Regions from separate parts of the Bradyrhizobium sp. B097 genome, predicted to be linked through region 1. Evidence: riboswitches for the same ligand, from Rfam matches in the RefSeq annotation. Region 1 holds a riboswitch; the other holds the start of a gene.

Region 1 (15,134 bases):
CGTTTTTTCTCAAGACCACGGCGGCGCAGATTACCTTCGCCGTCGAGCCGGATGGAATCTCGAACGCCCTGACGCTTCATCAGGGCGGGTTGACGCACGACGCGACCCGGATCGACGACCAGCAGGCCCAAGATGCGGCGACCGCGCTGGCAAAGAAGATCGACAACAAGACGCCGTCGCCGGGAACCGAGGAGGCGATCCGCCGCCTGATCATCCAGCACCAGCAAGGTGCCGTCGACTACGCCGGCATGAGCGACATCATGGCGGCGGTGGCCCGCGAGCAGGCTCCGGCGATCATCGCCGCGCTGGATCTGGCCGGGCGCATGCAAACGATTCGCTTCAAGGGCGTCGGGCGAGACGGTTGGGATGTCTATGACGTCAACTTCGCCAATGTCGACATGGAATGGCGGATCATTTTGGCATCCGACGGAAAGATCGATGGCGTGTTGCTTCGGTCGCTACCTTGACCAGACGCGGTGAAAGCGGCGCTGCCGATCGGCACCCGGCTTTCCCTGCGCCTCTGATCAAGTGAGGGCGGAACGAAGAGCAAAGCTCGGGCAAATCACGTCGCGAGAATGCGAAGCCGCGTCCCCACCCACACTGTCATCGCGCGGCTCGACCGGGCGATCCAGTACGCCGCGGCCTCTCGGCTCAAGCGCGGACGTCTCTGGAATACTGGATCGCCCGGTCAAGCCGGGCGATGACGCCGCGTGGTGTGACAACTTGAATCGCGATCCATCCTCATCGTCGTCCCGGCGCAGGCCGGGACCCATAACCACAAATGCCGATTGTTATGGATCACTGGAACGGCGAGTCCCTCCAACCACATCTGCCGCGGAGTATGGGTCCCGGCCTGCGCCGGGACGACGGAGAGTATGCGGACCGAGCCCGACTACTTCTTCAAATTCGCATGCGGCCGGCCGAAATCGGGCGCGGCGGAATCCTGGCCGATCTCGACGATGCCACGGCGGATGGCGCGGGTGCGGGTGAAGTGGTCGAACAGCGCGTCGCCGTCGCCGCGCCGGATCGCGCGGGTCAGCTTCGACAGGTCCTCGGTGAAGGTGCCGAGCATCTCGAGCACAGCGTCCTTGTTGGCGAGGAACACGTCGCGCCACATCGTCGGGTCCGACGCTGCGATGCGGGTGAAGTCGCGGAAACCGCCGGCGGAGAACTTGATGACCTCGGATTCCGTCACCTGCGCCAGCTCGTCGGCAGTGCCGACGATGGTGTAGGCGATCAGATGCGGCAGATGGCTGGTGATCGCGAGCACGAGGTCATGATGATCCGGCGTCATGACCTCGACCTTGGCGCCGAGCGCGGCCCAGAACGCGCGCAGCCGGTCGGTCGCCGCGGGATCGGTGCCTTCGGGCGGCGTCAGGATGCACCAGCGGTTGATGAAGAGTTCGGCGAAGCCGGAATCCGGGCCCGAGTGTTCCGTGCCGGCCACCGGATGCGCCGGCACGAAGTGCACGCCGTCAGGCAGATGCGGCGCCATGTCCTTGACGACGGCGCCCTTCACCGAGCCGACGTCGGAGATGATGGCGCCGGGCTTGAGATGGCCGGCGATCTCGGCCGCGACCGGGCCGCAGGCGCCGACCGGGATGCAAAGGATGACGAGATCGGCATCCTTCACCGCCTCGATATTGGTCTCGACGACGCGATCGGCGATGCCGAGCTCGGCGACGCGGGCGCGCGTCTTCTCCGAGCGCGCGGTGGTCACGATCTCGCCTACCAGGCCTTGCGCGCGCGCGCCGCGCGCGATCGAGCCGCCGATCAGGCCGAAGCCGATCAGCGCGATGCGGTTGAAGAGCGGAGCCGTGGTCACGTCGGTGTTCACTTTCCACCTAAGAAGTCGCGCAGGCCCTCGACCACGAGGCGGTTGGCTTCCTCGGTGCCAATGGTCATGCGCAGCGCATGCGGCAGCTTGTAATTGTTGAGGGCGCGCAGCACGAGGCCGCGCCGCGTGAGATAGGCGTCGGCTTCCGCGGCGGTCTTGCCCTTGTCGGCCGGGAAGTGGATCAGAACGAAATTGGCGACGCTCGGCGTCACCTTGAGCCCGAGCTTGCCGATCTCCTCGGTCAGCCAGTTGCGCCACTGTTCGGTGTGCGTCCGCGACATCTGCACATGGGCAGAGTCCTCGATCGCCGCCACCGCCGCCAGCATCGCCGGCGTCGTGACGTTGAACGGACCGCGGATGCGGTTGCAGGCATCGACGATATGCGCCGGGCCGAACATCCAGCCGACCCGCAGCGCGGCAAGGCCGTGGATCTTCGAGAAGGTATGCGTCACCACCGTGTTGTCCGTGGTCGCGACCAGCTCGATGCCGAGCTCGTAGTCGTTGCGCGAGACGTAGTCGGCATAGGCGGCGTCGAGCACCAGCAGCACATGCGACGGGAGTTCGGCGCGCAGCCGCTTGACCTCGTCGAACGGGATATAGGTGCCGGTCGGATTGTTCGGGTTGGCGAGCCAGACCAGTTTCGTGCGGGGCGTCACCACCTTGAGGATGGCGTCGACATCGGCGGTGAAATTGGTCTCGGCCGCGATCACGTTCCTGGCGCCGTTCGCCATGGTGGCGATCGGGTAGACCAGGAAGCCGTGGGTGGTCGAGATCGCCTCGTCGCCCGGGGCGAGATAGGTGTGCGCCAGCAAATTGAGGATCTCGTCGGAGCCGGCGCCGCAGATGATGCGATCGGGATCGAGGCCATAAGCGCGGCCGATCGCCTCGCGCAGCACGCGCGAGGTGCCCTCCGGATAGTCCTCGAGATGGTCAGCCGCGGCCTTGTAGGCCGCGATCGCCTTCGGAGACGGACCGAACGGCGTCTCGTTGGCGGACAGCTTGAACACCTTGCGGCCCGGTTCCGGCACCGGGCTCTTGCCGGGCGTGTAGGGCGCAATATCGAGGATGCCGGGATTCGGCACGGGGCGGGACATTATCAACTCCGGATATACTACGGGCGGCCGGCTCTTACTTCAGGTCCTGGCCGATCCGTTAGAGGGCACCGTATAGCGCGTTGCGTGGCTGCCGACGAGGGCCGAAGAGCGCACCGAGGCGCCGGCCTCGATCAAGGCGAGCTTGATCTTCTCGAAACCCTTGTTCGTCAGGTCTTGCCCGGTGACCGACACCAGCAGGGCTGCGCCGTCGAAGGCGGTGTCGGGGACCGCGACGATCTCGGCGAGCGGCGCCAGCGCGCGGGCGACATCGGCGTTCCAGCCGGAGACGCGGACGCTCCAGGTCTGCACCTCGGTCACCATGGCGTCGTCGGCGACCCGCGAGATCACGAACACCGGCAGCGCGGCGGGATGGTCGGCGCGTTCGAGGAACGGCAGCCGCGCGATGATCTTCGGCGCGCCATCGGCTTCGAGCGCGTTCCACCACGGCGTGCGGCTCGCGATCGCGGAGACCAGCGCGAGGTCGCCCTTCGACTTCGCCGCCGCCTCGACCGCGGCCTGGGCGCTGAAATGCGACACGTAAGGTACCACGAAGCCGAAGTGAAACCGCGCCGAGTCGCGCATCGCGGACTCGCCCACGGAAACATCGGCATGCACCGCGAACGGCGCCTGCACATAGGTGAAGGTCGAGATGATGACGCGCCAGATGCTCTCGATGGTGTCGAGCGGCAGGATGCCGCGATGGCGCCGCACCAGTTCGCGCATCATGCTGGCCTCGCGCGCCGGGCGGAACGCCGAGCCGACCTCCTGGGTCTTCTTGACCTGGATCAGACGGTCGATGATGTCGCCGCGCGCCATCAGCAGGCGGTGAACCTGCTCGTCGATCGCATCGATCTCCTTGCGCAACTCCTGCAGCGAGGGCGGCGACGGGGGTGGGTTGGACATGCTCTCAAACCTTGTCGTCCGGGCGGCCCGATGCCGCGCCAGACAGGGTCCCTGATTAGGAAAGACGGCCAGCGAAAGCAAAGAGAAACGTCGCAAGCGTGCCTTGCGCATTCGGTTAACCATCGGCGCCCGGCAAGGGGAGGTTCACTGGCCTCCTTGACGACGGGGGGCCTGAGGACTAGGTTCGCTCCACTCCGTGGTCATTTGAGCCGGCCGGCTTGCAGCCACGTTAAACAACTCGCTAAACAGGCCGGGGACAGATCAGCTCCCGGCCGAACCTTGTTCAGGCCGGGTTTTTTATGGCCTGATTTCTGTTCGAGCCCTCCCGCGCGAGGGCAGGGTCGCCTAGATGAGCAACGTGCGTCCGATACCGAGCCCGCAAACCCCGAGCGATGATCGCGCCCATGAGGCCGATCACCCGTCGTCATTGGTGGCGAAGTTCGGCATGGATCAGCCGCTCAAGCTCGATTGCGGCATCGATCTCGCGCCGTTCCAGATCGCCTATCAGACCTATGGCCAGCTCAATGCTGACAGGTCCAACGCGATCCTGATCTGCCACGCACTGACCGGCGATCAGCACGTCAACAACACCCATCCCGTCACCGGCAAGCCCGGCTGGTGGGACACCATGGTCGGCGCCGGCAAGCCGATCGATCCCGAACAATACTTCATCATCTGCTCCAACGTGATCGGCGGCTGCATGGGCTCGACCGGGCCGGCGTCGCTGAATCCGGCGACCGGCAAGGTGTGGGGGCTCGATTTCCCGATCATCACGATCCCCGACATGGTGCGCGCGCAGGCGATGCTGATCGATCGCCTCGGCATCACGACGCTGTTCTGCGTGGTCGGCGGCTCGATGGGCGGCATGCAGGTGCTGCAATGGACCGCGGCCTATCCCGAGCGCGTGTTCTCGACGCTCGCGATCGCCTGCTCGACGCGCCACTCGGCGCAGAACATCGCGTTCCACGAGCTCGGCCGTCAGGCCGTGATGGCCGATCCGGACTGGCGCGGCGGCCGCTATGTCGACGAGGACACCCATCCGCATCGCGGATTGGCGGTGGCACGGATGGCCGCGCACATCACCTATCTCTCGGACGCCGCGCTGCATCGCAAGTTCGGACGGCGGATGCAGGACCGCGAGCTGCCGACCTTCTCGTTCGATGCGGATTTCCAGGTCGAGAGCTATCTGCGCTACCAGGGCTCGTCCTTTGTCGAGCGCTTCGACGCCAACAGCTATCTGTATCTCACGCGCGCGATGGACTATTTCGACATCGCCGCCGATCACAATGGCGCGCTGGCGAATGCGTTCGCCGGCATCAAGACGCGGTTCTGCGTGGTGTCGTTCACCAGCGACTGGCTGTTTCCGACCTCGGAATCGCGCGCGCTGGTGCACGCACTGAATGCGTCGAGCGCACGGGTGTCGTTCGCCGAGATCGAGACCGATCGCGGCCACGACGCGTTCCTGCTCGACGTGCCGGAATTCCTGGAGATTTCCCGCGCCTTCCTGCAGGCCGCGGGCAAGGCGCGCGGACTGAAGGACAACGGCCAGTCATGAGCATGCAGCAAACCTTGCCCTTGCCGGGCGTCGCGCCGGAGCGGACCGGCGGCTATCGCACCGATCACCTGCTGGTCGCCGACATGGTGCGGCCGGGCTCGCGCGTGCTCGACGTCGGCTGCGGCGATGGCGAGCTGCTGCAGCTCTTGGAGAGCCGCGGCATCGACGGCCGCGGCATCGAGCTGTCGCGCGAAGGCGTCAATGGCTGCGTCGCCAAGGGCCTCGCGGTGGTGCAGGGCGACGCCGACACCGACCTCGTCAACTATCCCGACGACGCGTTCGACTATGTGATCCTGTCGCAGACCCTGCAGGCGACGCGGCAGCCCAAGGTGGTGCTGGAGAACCTGCTGCGGATCGGCCAGCGCGCCATCGTCTCGTTCCCGAATTTCGGGTTCTGGAAGATGCGGCTGCAGCTGCTGGTCGGCGGTCACATGCCGCGCACCGAGAATCTGCCGGCGAGCTGGTACGACACGTCGAACATCCATTTCTGTACCATCAAGGATTTCGTGCAGCTCTGCGAGGAGATCAACGTCAAGATGGAGCGCGCGGTGGCGCTCGATCTCTACGGCCGCCCGGTGCCGCTCAACCTGCCCTGGTGGGTGTGGAACATGTTCGGCGAGCAGGGCGTGTTCCTGCTCAGCCGGGGTGAGAAGGCGAAGTAGCACCCTTCGGCGTCATTCCGGGGCTCGCGAAGCGAGAACCCGGAATCTCGAGATTCCGGGTCTGGTCCTTCGGACCATCCCGGAATGACGGCTTACACCGGCGCCGCCACCAGCGATCTCGGATCGCGCACCGGCCAGCGGCCGGCCTCGGCCAGTGCGATGAAGCGCTCGACCATCTCGTTGAACAGCGCCGGCTCCTCGAGGTTGAGCACATGGCCGGACTTCGGGAAGAACGACAGGCCGGCGGCCGGCAGATGCTGCTTCAGGAACATGCTCGGCGCGATGCAATTGTCGTCCTCGTCGCCGCACAGGATCAGCGCCGGCGTCGCGGCGCGCTTGATGGCGTCGGTCATGGTGTAGATCGAGGGCCTGCCGCCCTGGAAGCTGCGCATCGTGTTGGCTGAGCCCTTGGCGTCGTGGCGGGCGAGCGCGGCGTAGAAATCGGCATGGCCGCGCGGGTCCTTGACCAGGAATGGGATCCGGCTCGGCGCCTCGCGGGTCACCTTGGCGACTTCGGCGGAGCCGATCGCCTCGTACTGCTCGGCATTGGCGCGGCACTGCGCGCGGAAGGCAGCGAGATTCTCGAGGCTGGAGCCCGAGCCGACCGCGGCCAGCGTCATCGACAGCGCGCGCTCCGGCGCGTTGAGCGCGACCTGCAGCGACGAATAGGAGCCCATCGAGAGACCGATGAAATGGGCTTTCGCGATGCCGAGATGGTCGAGCACCGCGAGCGCATCGGTGTAGAAGTGCGTGTAGGTGTAGACGTCGGCGTTCGCAGGCACGTCCGACGGGGTGTAGCCGCGCGCGGAATAGGCGATGCAGCGGTGACCGCGCGAGAAGTAACGCATCTGCGGTTCCCAATTGGTGTGATCAGCTGCGAACTCGTGCAGGAAGACGATCGGGGTGCCACTGCCTGCCTCTTCGAAATGCAGGCGGACATTATCTTTCGTGATGGCATGGGGCATTGAAATTCTCCTCTCGTTGGCCGCCCCCAGATTTGCAATTAATTTCCGCGGCTGCAATGCGGCAGTTCTGGCTATTTTCGTCATGGAATTTGCGCGGAATGACCCCGAAATCGTTTCCGCAACGCCGCATGAAATCTTCCTCGCGCCACATCCCGATCTTCAAAACCACCGCCGCATTCCCTTGGGAACGCGACGGGGAGTTGGGGGGCATTTCAGAGGATCTCGTGAAGTATGGTTCAGTTGCTTGCGTATCGCCGGTCGCTTCGAGTTTTGGCGCTGGCTCTGTGTTCGCTCACGCTCGCCGTGATCTCCGCCGCTCCGGCGTCAGCCCGTCCGCACCATTCGCGTCACGCGCATTCGGCTCATGCCGGCCATCACGCGCGGCATTCCGCCCATCATCACCACCGGCACACCGCGCGGCTGTCGCGCGCCGAGCGTCGCTCCCAGACACAGGCGGGCGGCTTCGGCGAGGCCAATGCGGCCGTAATGCCCGGCGCTGAGGCCACGTCCAACACCGACGTGAGCGCGACAGGTGGCTTCGGCTCATCCGGCATCGTCGACACGGCGCGCCGCTATCTCGGCGGCAATCCGACCGGCCGCTCCAGCCTGTGGTGCGCGCGCTTCATGAACATGGTGCTGCAGCAGACCGGCCATCGCGGCACCGGCTCCGACATGGCGAGCTCGTTCGCCAAATACGGCACGCGCGTTTCGGGGCCGCAGGTCGGCGCCATCGCCGTGATGGGCCGCCGTGGCGGCGGTCATGTCGGGATCATCACCGGCGTCGACGCCAAGGGCAATCCGATCATGATCTCGGGCAACAGCAGCCACCGCGTCCGCGAGGTGCCGATCTCGCGCGGCCGGATCTACGCCTATGTGATGCCGACGAATTGATCAGGGACTGGCCACCTCTCCCCTGAGAATGGGGGAGGTGGTCATACGCGGTGCGAGATCAACCGATACTGCCGGCTGGCCTCACTTCTCGTGCTCCTTCGCCTCGATCGTGTCGACGTTGGTCGTCTCGAGGTTGCTCAGGGGGACTTCGACCGCAGCTGGTTGATACCAGGCGAATTGCGAGAAGTAGTTCGCGAGCACCTGATCCTTGAAGAACCGGCCATGCCGCGCGAAAATCTCGTTTCGCGCGATGCGCAGCTCGATCGCCGACATGTCCTTGAGATCGGCCTCACTCAGAAATCGTCGATCGGAATCAGGAAAGAGAAAGCCGTCATGCGCCTTGGCGCGCTGCGTGACGGAGGCCGGAACGGCGGGCGGCGTCGCGCGTCCGACGGTGGTCTGATCGTCCTGTCCGCCTGACTTCACCACGGTATGTTCGAACGCGGGCCCGACGGTCCAGACGGCCAGCGCCAATGCCGCGGCGGCGAGGCCTGCGCCGTACTTCCAGTAGCGCTTGATCGGCGAAACTTCACGCAGCGGCGATCGCCCGGCCTCACTCAGGACCTCGTTGATCGTATCGATCAGGCGGGTCATGTGCATGCGAAAATCCTGACCCGAGTCGACCCGGGCGGCGTTGCAGAAGTGCAGGAAGCGAAGCGATTCCGGCAGCTCGGCGGCCTCCGGCATGGTTGCGCCGTTCACCAGCAGCGGCAGCAGCGTCTTGTTGTGCTTCAGCGCCGTTTCGATCTCGAAGCGCACGGAATCTGCGGGATCCTCCAGACGCGCAGGTTTCCCATCGTCGGTCTTGCCGATCCAGTGCGGACCGATCACCGCGATGACGATGTCGCAGGCGACGATGGCCTTGGCGATCCGGTCGACGAAGTTGGCGCCGGTGCGAATGCTGTTGACGTCGAAGAAGACGGATTTCTCACCGTACTTCTCGATCAGATGGTCGGCGATGCGGCCCGCTGTGTCCTGATCGACCCGCCGGTACGAAACCATGATCATGCTCATGGCAACCCCGTGCAATCAATTTCGACAAATTTGCTGCAATTCAAAATGTCGAGTGAAGTCTATTGCACGCAACCGAACATTGCAATGCGATGCACGTTTATGCGGTCTTCAAGGAATACGGAACCTGGCGTGACCTAGTGCGGTTCCGCGGCAATCGTGTCACCGACGGCCGCGCCGCCGTCGCTGATGATTTCGGCGTAGATGCCGCATTCGTTGTTGCCGAAGCGCTGCATTAGCGTGTTCGGGACCGAGAGGTCGCGCGCGCCGGTGTCGGGATCGACATTCACCGCAGCACAACGTGTGATCCGCTTCACAACTTTTGCCCGTGCGCTGCCGATCGCAATGGTCTGGTCGAGCAGGCTGGCTTCATGCCAAGCCGGCCAGCCCTCGACATAGAGGTTGGCGCGGAAGCGCAGCGGATGCACCGGCGCCCGCACCATGTCCTCGATCGCCCGCAGGCTGGCCAGGTTGATGATCGAGACCACCTTGCGCGGCACGTCGGAAAAACTGTGCCCGGGGCTCACCAGCACCTTGGGCGCTCCCTTGATCTGGCCGGCGTGACGGACAGTGAAATAGCGCTCGATCGCGGCGCGCCCGGCTTCGGTTTCGAGATCGCCCTGCGCCACCATCGCGCCGTCCCGGCGCAAGGTCAGCACATGGCTGTCATCGTCGAAATGGGCGCGCAGCGGCGCCAGCCACTCGTCCCGCTGCAGCATCAGGAAATGCGGCTTCGCCAGCCATTTCGGCGCCGAGGGATCGAAACCGCTCGGGCCGTTCTCGATCGCGTAGCGGCGATCGGAGCGGAGCGTCTCGCCGACCTTGAGCTCGGCGCGGGGCAGCGGCTCGGGCGTCAGACCCTTGACGGGATAGCGGTAGATGCCGGTGATCCGGGCGGAGGAGGCTTGCGTGGTGTCCATCTGCACGCTCTAGCCTGTTTGGCGCGCGAGGAGAACCGCCGCCGACGGTGAGGCAGCTAGTCGGGCCGCGCCGCGCCTGCGGCATCCAGCACGCGCTGCATGAAGACGAGGTCGAGCCAGCGGCCGAACTTGCGCCCGACCTCCGGCATCCGCGCGACCTCGACAAAGCCGGCCTGCGCGTGCAGCCGCAGCGAGGCGGGATTGCCGCCGTCGATGCCGGCGATCATGACGTGCTTGCCGAGCGCCGTCGCAGCCGTCACCAACTCGTCGACGATGACGCGGCCAAGGCCGCGGCCGCGATGATCGGCGTGGATATAGACGCTGTGCTCGACGCTGTAGCGGTAACCCGGGAAGGCGCGGAAATCGCCGAACGTGCCGTACCCGAGAACCGCAGGCCCTTCGGCCGCGACCAGCACCGGGTAGCCGAGCGCCAGCCGGGCCTCCATCCAGGCCAACCGCTCGGCGTCGGAATCCTGCTTCTCGGTCCAGATCGCATTCGAGTTGGCGACCGCCTCGTTGAAGATTGCGGTGATCGCAGGAATGTCCTGCTCAGTAGCGGGGCGGATCATCATTGGTCGTTCCTCGAGGGGCCTCTTGAACAACCCCGATCGTCCACTATATAAGACATCATGTCAATTATAGAAGACAATGCCGATGAGGCTCTCGGGCGGCGGGTTCGCGCCGAACGGGAGGGGCGCGGCTGGTCGCTGGCGGAACTCGCTGGGCGGGCAGGTGTGTCCAAGGCGATGCTGAGCAAGATCGAGCGGGCGGAGGCCAGCCCGACAGCGGCGACGCTGTCGCGGATTGCCACGGCCTATGGCCTGACCATGGCTGCACTGTTCGAGGTTGCCTCACACAGTTCCCGCCTACAGCGGGCCAAGGATCAGCCGGTGTGGCGCGATCCGAAGGCGGCCTATCTGCGGCGGCAGGTGTTCCTGCATCCGGCCAATCCGCTGGAGCTGGTGGAAGTCGAGCTGCCTGCCGGGCAGGAAGCCGGTTTCCCCGCCAGCGCCTATCACCTTGTCCGTCAGGTGGTCTGGGTCATCAGCGGCCGCCTCACCTTGATGGAAGGGGCGGAGCGCCACGAGCTCGCTGCGGGTGACCGCGTCGAGCTCGGGCCGCCCTCGGACATCGTCTTCCGAAACGAAACTGCTCAGCCCTGCCGCTACCTTGTCGCCATCGTGCGGCGCTGAGCTCCATCGGGCGAAATCGCAGACTGTGGCTCTTCCGTTTCGGAACCAAGTGCCCACATCTGCGGCAAGCCTGAAAAATGATGGCGACGACCAGAGGCTGGTTGAGGAACGTCAACGCGGCCCGCGGAAAACCCAATGAAGATGCCGGAACCATGCCTGAATGGGTGGTGACGGCAGGCCGAGGGAAAACGAATGAACATTGAGAAGTACACCGAGCGCTCGCGCGGATTCATCCAGTCTGCCCAGTCGCTCGCAATGCGTGACGGTCACCAGCAGTTCTCTCCGTTGCATCTGTTGAAGGTGCTGCTGGACGACAATGAGGGGCTCGCCGGCGGTCTGATCGACCGTGCTGGCGGCAATTCCAGAGCAATCCTGAAGGCGACCGAAGAGGCGCTGGACAAGCTGCCGAAGGTCTCAGGCAATGGTGCCGGACAGGTCTACCTGTCGCCGGAGCTGGCGCGCGCCTTCGATGCGGCCGAAAAGGCCGCCGACAAGACCGGCGACAGCTATGTCACGGTGGAGCGGCTGCTGCTCGGGCTCACGCTCGAGAAGGGCAGCGAGGCGGCCTCCATCCTGAGCAAGGGCGGCGTCACGGCGCAGAACCTGAATGCGGCGATCGAAGCGCTGCGCAAGGGCCGCACCGCTGATTCCGCAACGGCTGAAAACGCCTACGACGCGCTGAAGAAATATGCCCGCGACCTGACCCAGGCTGCGCGTGACGGCAAGCTCGACCCGGTGATCGGCCGTGACGAGGAAATCCGCCGCACCATCCAGGTGCTGTCGCGGCGAACCAAGAACAATCCCGTCCTGATCGGTGAACCCGGCGTCGGCAAGACCGCGATCGTCGAGGGGCTGGCACTGCGCATCCTCAACGGCGATGTGCCGGAGAGCCTGAAGGACAAGAAGCTGCTGTCGCTCGACATGGGCGCCTTGATCGCCGGCGCGAAATATCGCGGCGAGTTCGAGGAGCGGCTGAAGTCCGTCCTGCAGGAGGTCTCGTCCGCCGAGGGCGGCATCATCCTGTTCATCGACGAGATGCACACCCTGATCGGCGCCGGCAAGACCGACGGCGCGATGGACGCGTCCAACCTGCTGAAGCCTGCGCTTGCGCGCGGTGAGCTGCACTGTATCGGTGCGACCACGCTCGACGAGTACCGCAAGCATGTCGAGAAGGATGCCGCGCTGGCCCGCCGGTTCCAGCCGATCTATGTCAGCGAGCCGACTGTCGAGGACACCATCTCGATCCTGCGCGGCTTGAAGGACAAGTACGAGCAGCACCACGGCGTGCGCATCACCGACTCCGCGTTGGTGGCCGCGACCACGCTGTCGAATCGCTACATCACCGACCGCTTCCTGCCCGACAAGGCCATCGATCTGATGGACGAGGCGGCGGCGCGGCTGAAGATGCAGGTCGATTCCAAGCCGGAAGAGCTCGATTCGCTGGATCGCGACATCATCCGGCTGAAGATCGAGCAGGAGGCGCTGAAGAAGGAGAACGATGCCGGCTCGAAGAGCCGCTTGCAGACCCTGGAGAGGGAGCTCGCCGGGCTCGAGGAGAGGTCGGCGGCGCTGACGGCGCGCTGGAGCGTGGAGAAGAACAAGCTCTCCAACGCCCAGAAGCTGAAGAGCGAACTCGATGCGCTCCGCGTCGAGCTTGCCAATGCGCAGCGTCGCGGCGAATTCCAGAAGGCGGGCGAACTGGCTTACGGCCGGATCCCCGAGCTGGAAAGGAAGCTCGCCGACATCGAGGCAGCTGAAAGCGGCAAGCAGAACGGCGGCGAGATGATGGAGGAGGCGGTCACCGCCAACCACATCGCGCAGGTCGTCTCGCGCTGGACCGGCGTGCCGGTCGACAAGATGCTCGAGGGCGAAAAGGACAAGCTCCTGAAAATGGAGGACGCACTCGCCAAGCGCGTCGTCGGCCAGGCCGAAGCCGTGCGTGCGGTGGCAACCGCCGTGCGCCGCGCCCGCGCGGGCCTGCAGGATCCGAACCGGCCGACCGGCTCGTTCATGTTCTTAGGTCCCACCGGCGTCGGCAAGACCGAGCTGACCAAGGCGCTCGCCGCTGACCTGTTCAACGACGAGACCGCGATGGTCCGCCTCGACATGTCCGAATACATGGAGAAGCACTCGGTCTCGCGGCTGATCGGCGCACCTCCCGGCTATGTCGGCTACGACGAGGGTGGTGCACTGACCGAAGCGGTGCGGCGCCGGCCCTACCAGGTCGTGCTGTTCGACGAGATCGAGAAGGCGCATCCCGACGTCTTCAACGTGCTGTTGCAGGTGCTCGATGACGGCCGCCTGACCGATGGTCAGGGCCGCACCGTCGACTTCCGCAACACGCTGATCATCATGACTTCGAACCTCGGTTCGGAATTCCTGGTGAATCAGCCGGAGGGCGAGGACACCGCGGCGGTTCGCGATCAGGTGATGGGCGTCGTGCGGGCGCATTTCAGGCCGGAATTCCTGAACCGCATCGACGAGATCATCCTGTTCCACCGACTGCAGCGGAACGAGATGGGCCGCATCGTCGAGATCCAGTTCGCGCGGCTGACCAAGCTGCTCGAGGATCGCAAGATCGAGCTCACGCTCGACGCGAAGGCGCGGAATTGGCTCGCGGAGAAGGGCTGGGATCCGGCTTACGGCGCCCGCCCGCTGAAGCGGGTGATCCAGCGCAGCGTGCAGGACCCGCTGGCCGAGATGATCCTCGCCGGCGAGGTCAAGGACGGCGATCGCGTCGTGATCTCGGAGAAGGGCAACGTGCTGACCTTCAACGGTCAGGTGCCCAACACCGCCGAGATCGTGCAGTTCGATGCCCGGTCTCGAAGCGCAAGCTGAACTGACACGCGCATGCAAAAGCCCTCCCCGCGGTCGCGGGGAGGGCTTCGTTGTCCAGGCTAGTCCTGCGGAACGATCGGTGGACTAAGCTGAGCGGGCTCGTCGTCATCGGCGGGTTCGAGTTCGGACAGAATATCGACCAGCTCGCGGGTGCGGCCGGTGGCCAGCGGCCTGCCGGCGTTCATCAGCGGCTCGTCATTGGCGAGCCAGGCCTGGGCTTCGGCAAGCTCGGTGATCGTGGCGCCGGATGCGATGATCCTGGCGATGGTGACATCGTCGGCGTGGCCGACGGCCTTCAGCACATCGTCGCGGGTGAGCTGGGTCATGGCGCAGATCCTTGTGCATATCTTCGTTGGGCACGACCAAATCCCCGCCCGCCGGCGATCCGCGCCAGCGGGTAGGGACGCATCGGTTCAAGGCCTCAGCTGTGCGTTGTGAGCCGGGGCGGATGCTGGGACATCGCCCAGAGTTCGATCGCGGCAAGGGCCGCGACGGCAATGCCGATCACCACGTGCACGGTCGTCGCGGTGGTCATTGCCTGGAACCCGAGGACCCAGGGCGAGACCATTGCCCAAAGCCCGACGATGAGGTTCAGCCATTCCTCCCAGACCGCAAATGCCGCGAGCGCGGCGATCGCAAGGACCGCCATCACGAGGCCGACGATGTGGGCGTTGGTGGAAACCGTTCCGGCGTCGAACTTGAACAGCCACGGCGAGAGGAAGAGAATCGCGCCGAGGATCAGGTTTGCGACGTCGCACAGTTTTGCGTTCGTCCAGTTCTCCATGACACCCTCCATTGGAGGTTTTACTGCCGAATCAACTGGTTGACCGCCGTTCGGGTTCCCATCCTGGGGCGCGAAATTTGTTGAAGCTGGCGGCGTGACGGCCTGCAAACGGCATCGCATCTGATCTGCGTCTGCAGCGTTTCATGGGATCTACGCGGGGCCGGACGGGCCGGCCTTTTGCATCATCAGCGGTTGCTGATGGACCGGGTCAGCGGCGCGCTGCCGGTGGCATCCGAGACGATGCGCGAGCTGCCGCGGCTGGACATCTGGGCTTCGATCCCGTCGCGCGCCTTCTCGAAGCCCGCCAGCATCGGGCCCTCGAGCGAGCGGCCACGCGGCAGTTTCACGCGCATCGGATCGACGAATCGGCCGTTGACCAGGATTTCGTAGTGGACGTGCGGGCCGGTCGACTGGCCGGTCGAGCCGACGAAGCCGATCACCTGGCCCTGCCGCACCTTCTTGCCGATCTCCATGCCCTTGG
Region 2 (15,134 bases), 1.8 Mb from region 1:
TGCAACTCGGCATCAGCCGCGGCTCGCCCGAGCAGGTGATCGATGGCTGGCGCTATTTCGGCTATCAGCCGGGCGAAGGCGAGACCGACGCCGACATGGGCCGGCGTCATGCCGAGATCTTCCTCGATATGCTGCGCGGACAAGGTTTTGCGCAGCCGAATCCGCGGCCGATGTTTCCCAACCCGCCCGGCCTGCTGCGGCTCGAACCGCTCTCGGAAGGCTTGCGCGAGCGCATCTGGTGGGGCGCCGGTTCGAACGCCACCGCGGTCTGGGCGGCGAAGCTCGGGATGAACCTGCAGAGCTCGACGCTGAAGAGCGACGAGACCGGAGAGGCCTTCCACATCCAGCAGGCCGCCCAGATCCGGGCCTACCGCGCCGCATGGAAGGAGGCCGGCCACACCCGCGAGCCGCGGGTCTCGGTCAGCCGCAGCATCTTCGCGCTGGTCGACGACCGCGACCGCGCCTATTTCGGCAACGGGCAGGAGGAAGACCAGATCGGCTTCATCGACGAGCGGACGCGCGCGATCTTCGGCCGCGGCTACGCCGCCGAGCCGGAGAAGCTGATCGAGCAGCTCAAGACCGACGAGGCGATCGCGGAGGCCGACACCCTGCTGCTGACCGTCCCCAATCAACTCGGCGTCGCCTACAACGCGCATGTGATCGAGAGCATCTTGACTCACGTCGCGCCCGCCATGGGATGGCGCTGATCACGAACGAAGGATGATGCAACCTCGACCGCTTGCCGGCCACTCCCGAGTTCCGGCGGAACTCCGTTCTCAAACGCGGAGAACTACGGAAACATAACTGCGCGTTGTGAGAAGAACAGGTCGAGTACAGTGCGTTAGGCGCGCACGTTGCGTGAACAGATCGCCGTAATATCCCGGGATCATCCTGCGAGGCTTTGTGGATTTGCCCAGGTCAGGAATCTCGATCGCGATTGCGGCGCGTGAGATCGAGACGATCGACACGCTCGTCAATCCGCCGGTTCAGTTCCTCATCCTCGCTGGAATTCCTGCCGCGACGGGCGCGAACGACAAATACGCATCCGATCACAACAATCGCAAACAGCGCGTAGTACCACCATTCCATGCATTGATCTCAAATGGACGCTCGCGGATACAAGCGGAAAAGGTCATCGTTCAGGCCTGCCGGGACGCACCGGTCTTGGCGCATAAAAGGGGTTAACCAGGCAGGTTGCCGGATTCCCCGCAGCGCTGGCCTGGCACTCCTTCATCGACATGAAGATACAATCCATTCGATCGCCGACCAGTTCCCCGTAAACACGCATGCAGACCGGATAGCGAGGATCGTACATTTGTGCCGATGCCGGCTTGGTCGTGCAAAGCGCGCCCAGCGCGAACAGCAGCGCTCCAAGCAGCCACACGTCTAGTCTCCTGCTATTGCCGTGAAACACATTGTCTTGCCGACAGGACTATCCCGCGCAAGTTAGCCTTGGGGCTGACCTTGGGGCTGGAGCGGGCGAAGGGAATCGAACCCTCGTATGCAGCTTGGGAAGCTGCCGTTCTACCATTGAACTACGCCCGCGATCTCAATTGCTTGAGGTCGCCCCGTGGGTGCGACCGCCGGACCATAGCCCGGGCCGAGGCGGCGGATCAAGCGTGCATTGACACCGGTCGCCGCGCCGCCAGCCGCTACCAGCCCATCCTCACAAGCACGTCATTGATGACAAAGGGCGCAGCGGCGGATGCGTCGCAGCTTCCGCCGCGCGCATAGATGCAGGCATCGCTGAAGCCGACGCGCGCACAGCTTTGCCGTGAAAAATCCGCCGGCAGATCGCCTGCGGCCTCGGGCCGCGCAAGGATGCGGTTGAAGGCCGGCTTGGTCGCCCGCAGCAGCAGCGGCGGCAGGATCAGCTCGGCGAGCGGATCGGCGGATTGCAGCGCATAGAGCGGCACCGGGCCGACCAATCGCTCCCGCCCCGGCAACTGCTGGAAGCGAACGTCGTAAAGCGCAAGGCCGCACATCTGCGGATCGCTGCGCAGTTCGGCCGCGAGCCGCGCAGCGCCGACGCCGCGCGTCCAGTACTCGCGCATATCTTCGCAGGCGCCGGCCAGCGCCATTGACAGCAGCGCCCAGCCGCCGAGGACGATCGGCAATGCCCAGCGGCGCCACATGTCTTTCGTACGCAGCCATTGCACCCAATCGGCTGATCCCAGCGCCGCGACGATGGTGAACAGCACCACGGACAGGAAGATGAAGCGGTATTCCTTGTGTGCGATCAGGCTGTGGAAGACGAGGTTGACCAGCGCCACCGTCGCGAGCAGCGGTGCGTGCCGCCAGCCGCGCCAGATCGCAGCGAGCGGGAGCAGGATCGCCACCGACCACACGGTCAGGAAGTCGATGAGATAGGCCGACGGCGGCGACACGCCGAATTCGATGGCGCGATCGTGGACGAGGTTTTCCCTGATATTGGCGATCAGCCAGGCGAACGGCACGCTGCCATGCGCCAGGTCGATCGCGGCGGCGAGCAGCAGCGCAACGAGCCCGCCGGCAACCAGCGGAACCAGGTTTCGCCAGCGTGTCCAGCACGCCCCGAGGGCCAGCATGGCGATCGCCGGCGCAAACTGGAAGCGGCAGACAAAGGCGAAGGCGAGCAAGGCACCGCCGATCGCGAGACGCCGCTGTGACGGACGATCAGTGACCAGCAGCGCCGCCGGGACGACGAGCGCTGTCGCGTACGTCTCGCCCAATGTGTGTGGCGCGAGCATGATCAATTCGAACCAGACCGCGGCCGCGAAGGCCGTGACGACGGCATGGGTTCGCGAGACCCGCGCGCCAAGCAGCCAGGCGCTGACCACGATCGACAGCGATGCGCATGCGGGGATCAGACGCGGCACCAGGAACGCACCTGCGCCACCAGGCGCAATCGCATCACCGATGGCAACCGGCCCGGCCATCAATGTCGGCAGCAACCAGCCGCGAATGCCGTCGCGCCATTCCCACGTCAAGATGCCGTCATGGCCGAGCATCCGCCACGCCGGCTCGAGATACTGATAGGTCTCGTCGGGATAGATCACGTTGGGCCAGACGGCGGCGGCAAGGCGCAAAACCAGCGCCAGCAGCAGCAGCGCGAAGAGCGGGTGAACACGCCCGCTCGCGCGCGCGGCCATGCCTGCGCTGCCGGGCGCGGCTTCGGCGCTCGTGCTGGTCATCGTTCCGCCGATCGTCTTTTGCAGCAGCATGCAGGCGACCAGATAGCGGGCAAAGCCTTTAAGATGCGTGACCGGAGGATGCGTGACTGAACGTTGGCGAGGTCGCACAGAGCGGTCGCGACATGCTTAACCAATCGTCAAGATTCCGGATGCGCCGGACCGCGACGATGCTATGCTCGCATGTGGGGGTTGGTGGCGTCATGGCGGGGCGTGGGTACACCATTTTCGACACGGCAATCGGCCGATGCGGCATCGCATGGGGCGAAGCCGGCGTCGCCGGGTCCAGCTTCCCGAGCTCCGCGAAATCGAAACCCGCAAACGGCTGTTCCAGCACTATCCCGACGCGCGCGAGCTGCGGCCTTCCGAGGAGATCGAGGTCGCGATCGAGGGCATTGCAGCGATCTTGCGCGGCGGCAATGCCGATCTCACGGGCGTCGCGCTCGACATGAGCGGCATCCCGGCCTTCAGCCAGCGCGTCTACCAGACCGTCCGCCGCATTCCCCGCGGCGAGACCCGGACCTATGACGAGGTGGCGGGCGCCCTGCGCACGTCCGGCGCGGTCTATTCGGTGGCGCAGGCGCTCGGCTGCAATCCCTTCATGATCATCGTGCCCTGCCACCGCGTGCTCGAGGCGGGCCACTATGCCGACCGGATCTCGCAAAACGGCGGCAGCGTCTCCAAGCGGCGGCTGCTCTCGATCGAAGGCGCCCAGCCGACCATCAGCAAGACGCTGTTCGATGTGCTGCTGCCCGTTGCACGACCCCGGCCGCAAGCCTAGATCTGGGGTATGACCCGGACCACACTGTTGCAGCACGATCGCATCACGGTGAACGAGTTTCGCTGCACGGCGGAGCCCGGCGACAAGCCGTTCGTCGAACAGTTCGCCTGCCACTCGGTGTCCTATGTGCGCAGCGGCAGCTTCGGCTGCCATTGCCGCGGCCGCTTCCATGAGCTGGTGGCAGGCTCGATCCTGGTCGGCCATCCCGGCGACGAATACACCTGCACGCACGACCATGTGGTCGGTGACGAATGCCTGTCGTTCTTCCTCGACCCGGAGCTGGTCGAGACGATCGGCGACCGCACCTCGGTCTGGCAGGTCGGCTCGGTACCGCCGCTGCCCGAATTGATGGTGATCGGGGAGCTCGCCCAAACGGCGGCAGCTGGCAACAGCGACGTCGGGCTCGACGAGATCGGCCATCTCCTCGCCAGCCGCCTTGTCGAGCTGGTGTCCGATCGCAAGGCCAAGCCCCTGACCGCCGGCCTGCGCGACCGCCGCCGCGCCGTCGAAGCGGCGCTGTGGATCGACGCCAATTCACACCATCAGATCGACCTCGACGATGCCGCGGAGCAGGCCGGGCTAAGCACCTTCCATTTCCTGCGGCTGTTCTCCGCGGTGCTCGGCGTGACCCCGCATCAATATCTCGTGCGCTCGCGGCTGCGCCATGCGGCGCGGCGGCTGGTGGATGACGACAGCCCGGTCACCGACATCGCCTATGACGTCGGCTTCGGCGATCTCTCCAATTTCGTGCGCAGCTTCCACCGCGCCGCCGGTGCCTCGCCGCTGAAGTTCCGCCAGGCCTCCCGCGGCGACCGCAAGATTCTCCAAGAACGCCTTGCGCTGCAATAGCAGGGTTGCTCCGGTCCGCGCGTCCATCGACGCGCTCAACGACTGGAGCCCCATCATGTACGACCATATCGGATTGCGCGTCGCCGACCTCGACGCCAGCGTGCGCTTCTACACCGCGGTGCTGGCGCCGCTCGGCTTCGTGCTCTGCTCGCGCGACGACAGCGGCGCAGGCTTCGGCCCGAAGGGCGAGCCCGCGCTCTGGCTGCATCTGCACAAGGGCAAGACCCAGGGCGGCGCGCACATCGCGTTCCGCGCGGCGAGCCATGACGCGATCAAGAAATTCCACACCGAAGGCCTGAAGGCCGGCGGCAAGGACAACGGTGAGGCCGGCCATCGCAAAGACTACAGCCCGACCTACTACGCGGCGTTCCTGCTCGACCCCGACGGCAATAATGTCGAGGCCGTGTCCACGTAAGTAACGCCACGAACTCCGCTGTCATTGCGAGCGGAGCGAAGCAATCCACATCGCCGCATATGACGAGCGTGGATTGCTTCGTCGCTTCTGCGCAAAATTGCTTCGCAATTTTGTCGCGAGCTCCTCGCAATGACGCCAAACCCAAACTCAAAGAGGACCTAACGATGGCTTCAATTCACAAGGACATCCCGATCGACGCGCCGGCCGATCATGTCTGGGACGCACTGCGCGATTTCGGCGCGCTGCATACCCGGCTGGTGCCGGGCTTCGTCACCGACACCAACCTTGACGGCGACGTCCGCACCGTCAGCTTCGCCAACGGCACCGTGGCGCGCGAAACGCTGGTCGATTGCGACGACAAGCGACGACGGCTGGTCTATGCGATCACCAGCGAGCGGTTGAAGCAGCATTCCGCCTCGGTGCAGGTGTTTGCCGAGGGCGATGCGCGCTGCCGGGTGGTGTGGATCGCCGATGTGCTGCCGCACGAGGTCGCGCCCTATATGGACGCGCAGATGGACCTCGGCGCGGCCGCGATGCAGGCCGCACAGGCCCGGTCGGCCAGGGAGAAGAACGCGGCGTGACCAACCCCATCACCGTCACCCTGAGGTGCTCGCGAAGCGAGCCTCGAAGGGCGACGGCCCAGCTGGATCCGCGAGCGCTGTGACCGCATGCCCTGACGCATCCGCGCCGTGCATCCTTCGAGGCTCGCTTCGCTCGCACCTCAGGATGACGGGTTTATTAGCTCAAGACAACGCCGGTTGCGCCTCGGCGGCTGGTGCAGATCGGCCCCAGCGCGTCAGGATCACGCTGAGGCAGGAGAGCACGCCGAGCACGCCCATCGATGCCGCGGCGAGTGTAAAGAAATCTTGCGCACTCGCCTCATGCGTGGACAGCCACCAGCCGCCGGCGCCGATGAAGATCAGCCGCGCGGTCTGCGCCAGCACCGGACCCAGCACTTTCGCAGCGCCCTGCGAGGAGAAGTACATCGACATTGCGAGGCCGATGAAGGCGTACATCGGCGCGGCGGTCGACAGGTACTGATGGCTGGTCGCCCGGACATGCGGATCGTTGGTGAAGAGGTTGACCCAGAGATCGGGGAAGACGGCGATGAAGCTGCCGACCACGCCGACCGCGAGGAACGACAGCGTGCCCGCGGTCCAGGCAATCCGCCGCGCCCGCGCGACGCGCTCGGCGCCGACGGCCATGCCGATCATCGGCACCGAGGCGATACCGACCGCGAACGCCACCGACGTCAGCATGAATTCGAGCCGCGCGCCGATGCCGTAACCGGCGAGCACCGCGGTACCGAACTGCGCCAGCATGTGGGTGAAGATCGAGATCGTCAAAACCGATTGCAGCGGCGAGAAGCAGGAGACCGCGCCGACCCTGAGGATGTCGATGAACATCGCCCATTGCACGCGCAGCCCCTTGAGCTTTGGTTTCACGCGGGCGCGGCCCGAGAACAGATACCAACCCATCACGCTGATGCTGATCGAATAGGCGATCAGCGAACCCGCCGCGACGCCGCGCATGCCGAATTGCGGCACCGGCCCGAGGCCGAGCCCGAGCGTGCCGCCGAGAATGATCTGGCACACCGCCGAGGACAGGATCATGGTCGACGGCAGCTTCATGTTGCCGGTGCCGCGCAGGATGCCCGCCATCGTGTTCATCAGCCAGGGCAGGATCGCACCGCCGAAGAACACTTGCGAATAGGCGATCGCATTCGCCAGCACGTTGCCGCGGCCGCCGAGCAATTCGAGCAGGCGCGGGCCGAAGATCAGCATGCCCAGCATGAAGGTGGCACCGAACGTCAATCCGATCAGCAGCGCATGCATTGCAAGCGTCGAGGCGCGCTCGATCTCGCCGGCGCCGAGCGCGCGCGCGATCGCGGATGCGACGCCGCCGCCCATCGCGCCACCGGACATCGTCATGGTCAGGATCACGCAGGGAAACACCAGCGCCATCGCCGCCAGCGACTCGACGCCGAGCCGGCCGATATAGGAGGTTTCCGCGATCACCACGCAGGTGCCGGCGGAAAGCGCGATCACGTTCGGCCATGCCAGCCACAGCAGCGTGCGCAAAATCGGCCCGTCGAGCAGCGCATTGCGCGCCGGCCTGGTTACCGGCGGCGGCAGCGGCCGTTCTTGTTCGTCGACAGGTATTTCGGCGAGGCCGAGGTCGGACATTTCTACTCCCACGCGCGATCTGGGGAGCCGCGCCATGGTGTTTCCCTACCATGGCGAACGCGGATTCCACGTGCGCGGGACGCAAGGGGGGCCTGCGCGATTGCAGGTGAACCTCTGGTCTAGCCGATCGACCAAACGAACGGCGCGCCGGCGGCGCCATTCGGCTTCAGATGCACCGGAATATGCCGTCCGCAGCCGGCCGCCAGCCCTTCGAACAGGCCTGTCAGGACGCTGGCGCAGGCCGGATGATAATCGGCCACGTCGGCCATCAGCTTCCAGCCCTGCTGGCGGATCTCGAACTGACCCTCGGACTCGCTGATGTCAGCGATGTCATCCTGCGACTCGAGGAGCACGCGCAGGAATGCGGCAAATTCCGTGGCACGGCCACGGCGGCCGCCGAGCGCCTGCGCGACCTCGTCGAAATACTGCATGCCAATCAGTCTGCCGGTGAGATGCAGCAGATAGCTCGCATCCTCTGGGCCAAACACCTGCACGATGACGGGCGCGGCCGTCTTCACATATTCCATCGCGTAGTTGCGATACGCCTTTTCCAGCCGCGGCTTCGGCCAGCTGTCGACCGGCAATGCCGGCGCGGTTCTGGAATCGAACAGCGGCGCCTCGAGATGGCGCGCGAACACCAGGCGCTGGTCGAGTTCGAGCGGGTGATCGTATTCGCAGTAATAGCCCTCGAGCCCGTCCTGGCCGTCGACGCTTTGCTTGGTGCAGACGAAGCCGAGCCTGAGATCGCCGAGCGCGACACCGTTGTTGGCGTGCCAGCCGCGCAGCATCGCGCGCGAGACCTCGCCGGGTACGCCGCAGATCGCCGTGCCCTTCCAGATCCAGCGCGGCGGCGGATAGCGGATCCAGGCCTTGCGGTCGGTCTCGTACATGTATTCGACATGCACGCCGCCGATCCAGTTGGAGAGATAGTGATATTGCGCGGCCGCGACCGCGGGCGGCAGGCCGTCGAGGCCGAGCTTCTTCAAGCCGGGCAGGAAGCGCTCCTGCTGCTGGCGGCGAAACACGCGGAAGACGAACTCGGCGGCGTCGGCGGTGCCGCGGCGCGTGACCACGGTGAGGATCAGCCCGGTGAAGAAGGCGTGATAGAGATCGGCGACGCTGCGCCACTTCCGCCACTGCGCTTCTTGTGGGCTTTCACTTGCAGTCATCTTCGCTCCCGAGCTCTTGTTGGCGAGGTCGAGCTCGCATGCGCGATCGTAGCCCGGATGCAGCGAAGCGCAATCCGGGACAGCTCAATCCGCATATGCACCGTCCCGGATTTCGCTTCGCTTCATCCGGGCTACGGAATTACGCACGCGCGGTGTCATCGCCCGACTTGATCGGGCGATCCAGTATTCCAGAGACAGTTGTGATCGATCGAGAAGCCGGGGCGTACTGGATTCCCCGCGTTCGCGGGGCATGACAGCGGAGGAATTCCGCTACACGCGAAAATGCTTGGAGAGCTTCAGGCCCTGCGCCTGGTAGTTCGAGCCGATGCGCTGGCCGTAGAGCGCGTCGGGGCGCTCGAGCATGCGTTCATAGACGAGGCGGCCGACGATCTGGCCATGCTCGAGAATGAACGGCACCTCGCGCGAGCGAACTTCCAGCACGGCGCGCGCGCCCTTGCCGCCGGCGCCGGCATAGCCGAAGCCGGGATCGAAGAAGCCGGCATAGTGGACACGGAATTCGCCGACCAGCGGATCGAACGGCACCATCTCCGCGGCGTAATCCGGCGGCACCTGCACCGCCTCTTTCGAAGCCAGGATGTAGAATTCGCCGGGATCGAGGATGAGGCTGCCGTCGGGCCGCGCCTTGATCGGCTCCCAGAATTCCTCGACCGAATAGCCGCCGCGGCGATCGACATCGACCACGCCGGTGTGGCGCTTGGCGCGATAGCCGACGAAGCCGCCCGAGTTCTCGCCGGACAGATCGACCGAAAGCGCGACGCCATGGGTGAGATCGGCATTGTCGGCATCGACGAGCCGCTCGGCGGCATGCAGCGCGTCGAGCTCGTCGGCGGTCAAGGTCGCCTCGCCGATCCGGAAACGGACCTGGCTGAGCCGCGAGCCCTCGCGCAGCAGCACGGGGAACGTCTTCGGGCTGATCTCGGCATAGAGCGGGCCGTGATAGCCGGCGCCGATCATGTCGAAGCGACGGGTGCCGTCGGCGATCACGCGGGTGAAGACGTCGAGCCGTCCGGTCGAGCTCTTCGGGTTGGCCGCGGCCACGATCTCCGGCGGCAGCGCGAGGCTTTCCAGCAGCGGCACGATGTAGACGCAATTGGTCTCCAGCACCGCGCCGTCGGAGAGATCGATCTCGTGCAGCTTGAGCTGGTCGATCCGCTCGGCGACGGTGGCATCGGGCCCCGGCAGGAAGCTGGCGCGGACGCGGTAGGCGATGTCGCCGAGGCGCAGGTCGAGGCTCGCCGGCTGGATCTGGCTCTCGACGAAGTCGTAGGCGGGCAGAATGAGGCCAGCCTCCGCCATCTCCGCGATCATGCGGTCGGGCAGGATTCCGTTGGATTCATCTTCCAGCGTGAACGACACGGTACGGTCCCTCGGCGATCCCTCGAGATGGCCCAAAATCAACCTCTGCGCGGCCATCAGGCCCCCAAATATAGGCTTTTACGGGTTATCCGATGACCGTCTTGACGGAAAGGGCGCGAGGGAATATCAGCTCCACTTATCCCGTGGTGATTTGAGCCGGCCGGCTTGCAGCCACGTTAAATAAGTCGCTAAACAGGCCGGGGACAGTGTGATCCCGGCTTGTGGAGGTTTCTCCAGGCCGGTTTTTTTGTGGCCAGTTTCCGAGGGAAATGGCCACTTCGGAGGTCACATGTCTGAGTCCAAGTCTTCTGAACCCAAGTCTACCGCCCACCTTCGTCCTGAAACCCGCCTCGTCCATGGCGGCACGCTCCGCTCGCAATTCGGGGAGACGTCGGAGGGGCTGTTTCTCACCCAGGGCTACGTCTACGACACCGCTGAGCAATGCGAGGCGCGCTTCAGGGGCCAGGATCCCGGCTTCATCTATTCGCGCTACTCCAATCCAACCATTGCGATGTTCGAGCGCCGCATGATCGAGCTCGAGGGCGCCGAAGCCGCGCGCTCGACCGCGACCGGCATGGCCGCGGTGACGACCGCGATCCTCGCGCCGTTGAAGGCCGGCGATCATTTGGTGGCGTCGAAGGCGCTGTTCGGCTCCTGCCTCTATGTCGTGCAAGACCTGCTGCCGCGCTACGGCATCGAGACGACGCTGGTCGACGGGCTCGACCTCGACCAGTGGCAGCGCGCCTTGCGGCCGAACACCAAGACCTTCTTCCTGGAGAGCCCGACCAATCCGACGCTCGACGTGCTCGACATCGGCGCGATCGCAGAGATCGCGCATAGCGGCGGCGCACGGCTGATCGTCGACAACGTGTTCGCGACGCCGATCTGGCAGAGCCCGCTGTCGCTCGGCGCCGACGTCGTGGTCTATTCCGCGACCAAGCATATCGACGGCCAGGGCCGCTGTCTCGGTGGCGTCATCCTGTCGTCGGAAGCCTTCATCGCCGAACACATCCATAATTTCATGCGCCAGACCGGCCCGTCGCTGTCGCCGTTCAACGCCTGGGTGCTGTTGAAGGGGCTGGAGACGCTCGGCATCCGGGTCCGCGCGCAGACCGAGAACGCGGCGAAGATCGCCGAGGCGCTGGCGAACCATCCGAAGATCACACGGCTGGTGTATCCCGGCCGCCCCGATCATCCGCAGGCCGAGACGGTGAAGAAGCAGATGGGCGCCGGCTCGACATTGGTCGGCTTCGAGGTCAAGGACGGCAAGGCCGGCGCCTTCCGCTGCCTCAACGCGCTGAAGATCTCGCGCATCTCCAACAATCTCGGCGATGCCAAGAGCCTAGTTACGCATCCCGCGACCACGACGCATCAGCGCCTGGCGCCGGAGGCCCGCGCCGAGCTCGGCATCAGCGAGGGTTTCATTCGCTTCTCGGCCGGACTCGAGCATCCCGACGACCTGATCGAGGATTTTGAACGGGCGCTGGAGCAGGTTTGAGGTCTGGGTAGAAGAACCAACGGGACTGCGCCCCTCTCCCGCTAGCGGGGGAGGGCTGGGGTGGGGGCTCTCTCCACGAGTCACATCGTGGAGAGAGCCCCCACCCGCCACGCTTCGCGTGTCGGCCTCCCCCGCAAGCGGGAGAGGCGAAGAAGCAAGCCGCTTTACGTCGCCGCGGTCGTCACGCCGCCATCGACCACGATGGTCTGGCCGGTCATAAAGGTCGAGGCGTCGGAGGCGAGATAGGCTACCGCGCCCGCGATCTCGTCGGGCTCGCCGATGCGGCGGAGCGGCGTCGACGCGGTGCGGCGCTTCAGATTGTCCGGGTCCTCCCACAGCGCGCGGGCGAAATCGGTCTTCACCAGGCCGGGCGCCACGCAATTGACGCGCACGCCCTTCGGGCCCCATTCGCCGGCGAGGCTGCGGCACAGCGCAAAGTCCGCCGCCTTGGAGATGCCGTAGGCGCCGATCACCGTAGAACCCCGAAGTCCGCCGATCGAGGAGATGATGACCACCGAGCCCTTGCCGCGTTCGGCCATCTGCGGGATCGCCAGCGCGGAAAGCCAGATGTTGCTCTTGACGTTGGAGCCCATGATCTTGTCGAAGGCCTCGTCCGAGATGTCGAGCAGCGGGCCGTAATAGGGATTGACCGCGGCGTTGCAGACCAGGATGTCGATCTTGCCGTAGTGCTTGATCGTGCCGGAGATCAGACCCTCGACCTCCGCGCGGCGCGCGATGTTGCAGGGGATGACGAGCGCATCGCCGCCCGCCTGCTTGATGCCGTCGGCGACTTCCTGGCAGGCATCCGCCTTGCGCGAGGAGATCACGACCTTGGCGCCGAGTTTTGCGAGCAGCTCCGCCGAGGAGCGGCCGATGCCGCGGCTCGAGCCGGTGACGACCGCAACCTGGCCGGTGAGATCGAACGGGGTGTTCTTCATTGTTGTTTTCTCCCTGTTTGTTTCGAACGTCATTGCGAGGAGCGTAAGCGACGAAGCAATCCATCTTTCCCGACGCGGTGAGATGGATTGCTTCGCTGCGCTCGCAATGACGATAGTGTGCTTACGCCAACAGCCCGCCGCCCTCGCTGACGCGACGGAGGTGGTAGTCGGTATCGCCGAGCGTGTTCTCGATCATGGTCAGCCGCTTGAAGTAGTGGCCGATCTTGGCTTCCATGGTCATGCCGATGCCGCCATGAAGCTGGATCGACTGCTGGCCGACGAACTTCAAGGACTTGCCGACCTGCACCTTGGCGGCCGCGACCGCGGACGAACGCTCCTTGGCATCGCTGAAATCCGACGCCATGGTCGCGAACATCGACATGCTGCGGGCCTGCTCCAGCGCCACGAACATGTCGGCGGCGCGGTGCTGCAGGCTCTGGAACGAGCCGATCGCAACGCCGAACTGCTTGCGGGTCTTGATGTACTCGACGGTCTCCTTCAGCGACTCGTCCATCGCGCCGACGGCTTCCGCGCACAGCGCAATGCGGGCTTCGTCCGCGACGCGCTCGATCAAGGGCAGGCCGTTTTCGGGATCGCCGATCGCGGCATCCGCACCGACCTCGACATTGGTGAAGGTGATGTCGGCCGCGTGCAGACCGTCCTGGGTCGGATAGCCCTTCTTGGTGACGCCCTTGGCGTCGGCCGGAACCAGGAACACGCCGATGCCGGTCTTGTCGCGCTGACCGCCCTTGATGCGCGCGGTCACGATCAGCGTGTTGGCGTTCTCGCCGTTGAGCACGACGAACTTCTCACCGTCGATCACCCAGCCACTGCCCTTCTTCTTGGCCGTGGTCACGACGTCAAACAGGTCGTAGCGCGAGTTCTTCTCGAGCTGCGCGAAGCCGAAGGTCTTGCTGCCGTCGATGATGCCGGGGATGTACTTGGCCTTCTGCTCGGCCGAGCCGCCATGGCGCAGGAAGCCGCCGGCGACCACGACGGTGGCGAGATAGGGCTCGACCACCAGCGCCTTGCCGAGCGCTTCCATCACGATCATAGTCTCGACCGCGCCGGCGCCGAAGCCGCCATCGGTCTCCGCGAAGGGCAGACCAAGCAGGCCCTGCTCGGCGAGCTTGCCCCAGAGCGCTTGGCTCCAGCCGCCCTTCTCCTTCATGTACTTCTTGCGCGCATCGAAGTCGTAGGCATCCGCCAGCAACCCGTCGACGCTTTCCTTGAGAAGCCGCTGCTCCTCGGACAGATCAAAATCCATGTTCGTTCCTTTAATTCGAAGACGCTTCACGCCCAATCGGTCGATTCGTCATTCCCCGGTGCGCAATTGCGCACCTGTGGATGGCCCGAAGGGCCAGACCCGGAATCCATTCGACCACACACCTTGCGGGAAGATGGATTCCGGGCTCTTCGCTACGCGAAGCCCCGGAATGACGATAATGGTGAGACTTAGAGCCCCAGCACCGCCTTGCTGATGATGTTGCGCTGGATCTCGTTGGAGCCGCCGTAGATCGAAACCTTGCGGTTGTTGAAGTAGCTTGGCGCGATCTGTGCGGTCCAATCCATGCTCTCGTTCGAGCCGGCATCGCCGTGCTCGTCGTAGGGCGCGGCGAACGGACCGATGATCTCCATCAGAAGCTCGGTGGTGGTCTGCTGGATTTCCGAGCCCTTGATCTTGAGCACCGAGGAGGCCGGATTGGGCTTACCCTTGCCGTGCTTGCCTTCGTCGGCGACGACGCGGAGCTGGGTGAGCTCGAGCGCCTTCAGCTCGATCTCGCAGGCCGTGAGCTTTTCGCGGAACGCCGGATCCTCGATGACCGGACGGCCGCCCGCTTCGACCTTGGAGGCCAGCGCGCGGATGCGGCGCAGCCGCTCCTTCGACACGCCGACCCGGGCGATGCCGGTGCGCTCATTGCCGAGCAGGAATTTTGCGTAATCCCAGCCCTTGTTCTCTTCGCCGATCAGGTTCTCGACAGGCACTTCGACGTCGTCGAAGAACACCTCGTTGACCTCGTGGCCGCCGTCGATGGTCTGGATCGGGCGCACGGTGACGCCCTTCGACTTCATGTTGAACACGATGAAGGAGATGCCCATCTGCTTCTTCGCGTTGTTGTCGGTGCGGCAGAGGCAGAAGATCATGTCGGCATGCTGGGCGAGCGTGGTCCAGGTCTTCTGGCCGTTGATGATCCACTTGTCGCCACGGCGCTCGGCCTTGGTCTTCAACGAGGCAAGGTCCGAACCCGAGCCCGGCTCCGAGAAGCCTTGGCACCACCAGTCGTCGACATTGGCGATGCGCGGCAGATATTCCTTCTTCTGCTTCTCGTTGCCGAAGGTGTAGATGACAGGGCCGACCATGCTGACGCCGAAGGCCAGCGGCTGCGGCGCGGGGTAAGACTGCAGCTCTTCGTTGAAGATGTAGTGCTGCACGGTGGTCCAGCCGGTGCCGCCATATTCCTTCGGCCAGTGGGTGACGCCCCAGCCCTTCTTGTTGAGGATGCGCCACCAGGTGACCATCTCGTCCTTTGACAGATGGCGGCCTTCCTGCAGCTTGCGCCTTGTATCCGGCGGCACGTTGTTCTTGAAGAACTCCCGTACCTCCTCGCGAAACGCTATCTCTTCCTTGGTGAAAGCGAGATCCATCGGATCCTCCTTTTAAAAGTTCAACTGCTTCTTTCCCGGTCGTCCCGGCGAATGCCGGGACCCATAACCACCGGCCATCGCAATTGGCAAAGCCGGCTGCCGCAT

Evidence for each region. A riboswitch is a leader RNA that binds a small molecule or an ion and turns the genes downstream of it on or off. The one in region 1 is predicted to bind S-adenosylmethionine.
Region 2: another riboswitch for S-adenosylmethionine. It lies ahead of AAFG07_RS39265 (O-succinylhomoserine sulfhydrylase); the one in region 1 lies ahead of AAFG07_RS04960 (homoserine O-acetyltransferase).

Annotation. Positions count from the first base shown of each region.
Region 1 covers NZ_CP152412.1:1,087,654-1,102,787, forward strand. The annotation lists gene AAFG07_RS04940 (MerR family transcriptional regulator) at 1-467, shown strand, start outside; gene AAFG07_RS04945 (prephenate/arogenate dehydrogenase family protein) at 893-1,825, opposite strand; gene hisC (histidinol-phosphate transaminase) at 1,834-2,931, opposite strand; gene AAFG07_RS04955 (chorismate mutase) at 2,971-3,834, opposite strand; SAM riboswitch at 4,021-4,100, shown strand; gene AAFG07_RS04960 (homoserine O-acetyltransferase) at 4,184-5,389, shown strand; gene metW (methionine biosynthesis protein MetW) at 5,386-6,051, shown strand; gene AAFG07_RS04970 (alpha/beta hydrolase) at 6,144-7,016, opposite strand; gene AAFG07_RS04975 (TIGR02594 family protein) at 7,248-7,907, shown strand; gene AAFG07_RS04980 (YARHG domain-containing protein) at 7,989-8,921, opposite strand; gene AAFG07_RS04985 (MOSC domain-containing protein) at 9,056-9,838, opposite strand; gene AAFG07_RS04990 (N-acetyltransferase family protein) at 9,895-10,410, opposite strand; gene AAFG07_RS04995 (XRE family transcriptional regulator) at 10,468-11,031, shown strand; gene clpB (ATP-dependent chaperone ClpB) at 11,224-13,869, shown strand; gene AAFG07_RS05005 (hypothetical protein) at 13,929-14,195, opposite strand; gene AAFG07_RS05010 (SPW repeat protein) at 14,291-14,653, opposite strand; gene AAFG07_RS05015 (M23 family metallopeptidase) at 14,839-15,134, opposite strand, start outside.
Region 2 covers NZ_CP152412.1:8,515,889-8,531,022, forward strand. The annotation lists gene AAFG07_RS39205 (LLM class flavin-dependent oxidoreductase) at 1-707, shown strand, start outside; gene AAFG07_RS39210 (hypothetical protein) at 919-1,089, opposite strand; gene AAFG07_RS39215 (DUF3551 domain-containing protein) at 1,133-1,384, opposite strand; tRNA gene AAFG07_RS39220 (tRNA-Gly) at 1,472-1,545, opposite strand; gene AAFG07_RS39225 (4-amino-4-deoxy-L-arabinose transferase) at 1,653-3,203, opposite strand; partial or broken gene AAFG07_RS39230 (methylated-DNA--[protein]-cysteine S-methyltransferase) at 3,374-3,951, shown strand; gene AAFG07_RS39235 (AraC family transcriptional regulator) at 3,961-4,800, shown strand; gene AAFG07_RS39240 (VOC family protein) at 4,856-5,215, shown strand; gene AAFG07_RS39245 (SRPBCC family protein) at 5,380-5,796, shown strand; gene AAFG07_RS39250 (MATE family efflux transporter) at 5,959-7,401, opposite strand; gene AAFG07_RS39255 (hypothetical protein) at 7,521-8,570, opposite strand; gene AAFG07_RS39260 (2'-deoxycytidine 5'-triphosphate deaminase) at 8,841-9,947, opposite strand; SAM riboswitch at 10,081-10,160, shown strand; gene AAFG07_RS39265 (O-succinylhomoserine sulfhydrylase) at 10,237-11,445, shown strand; gene AAFG07_RS39270 (SDR family oxidoreductase) at 11,610-12,383, opposite strand; gene pimD (pimeloyl-CoA dehydrogenase small subunit) at 12,505-13,650, opposite strand; gene pimC (pimeloyl-CoA dehydrogenase large subunit) at 13,839-15,029, opposite strand.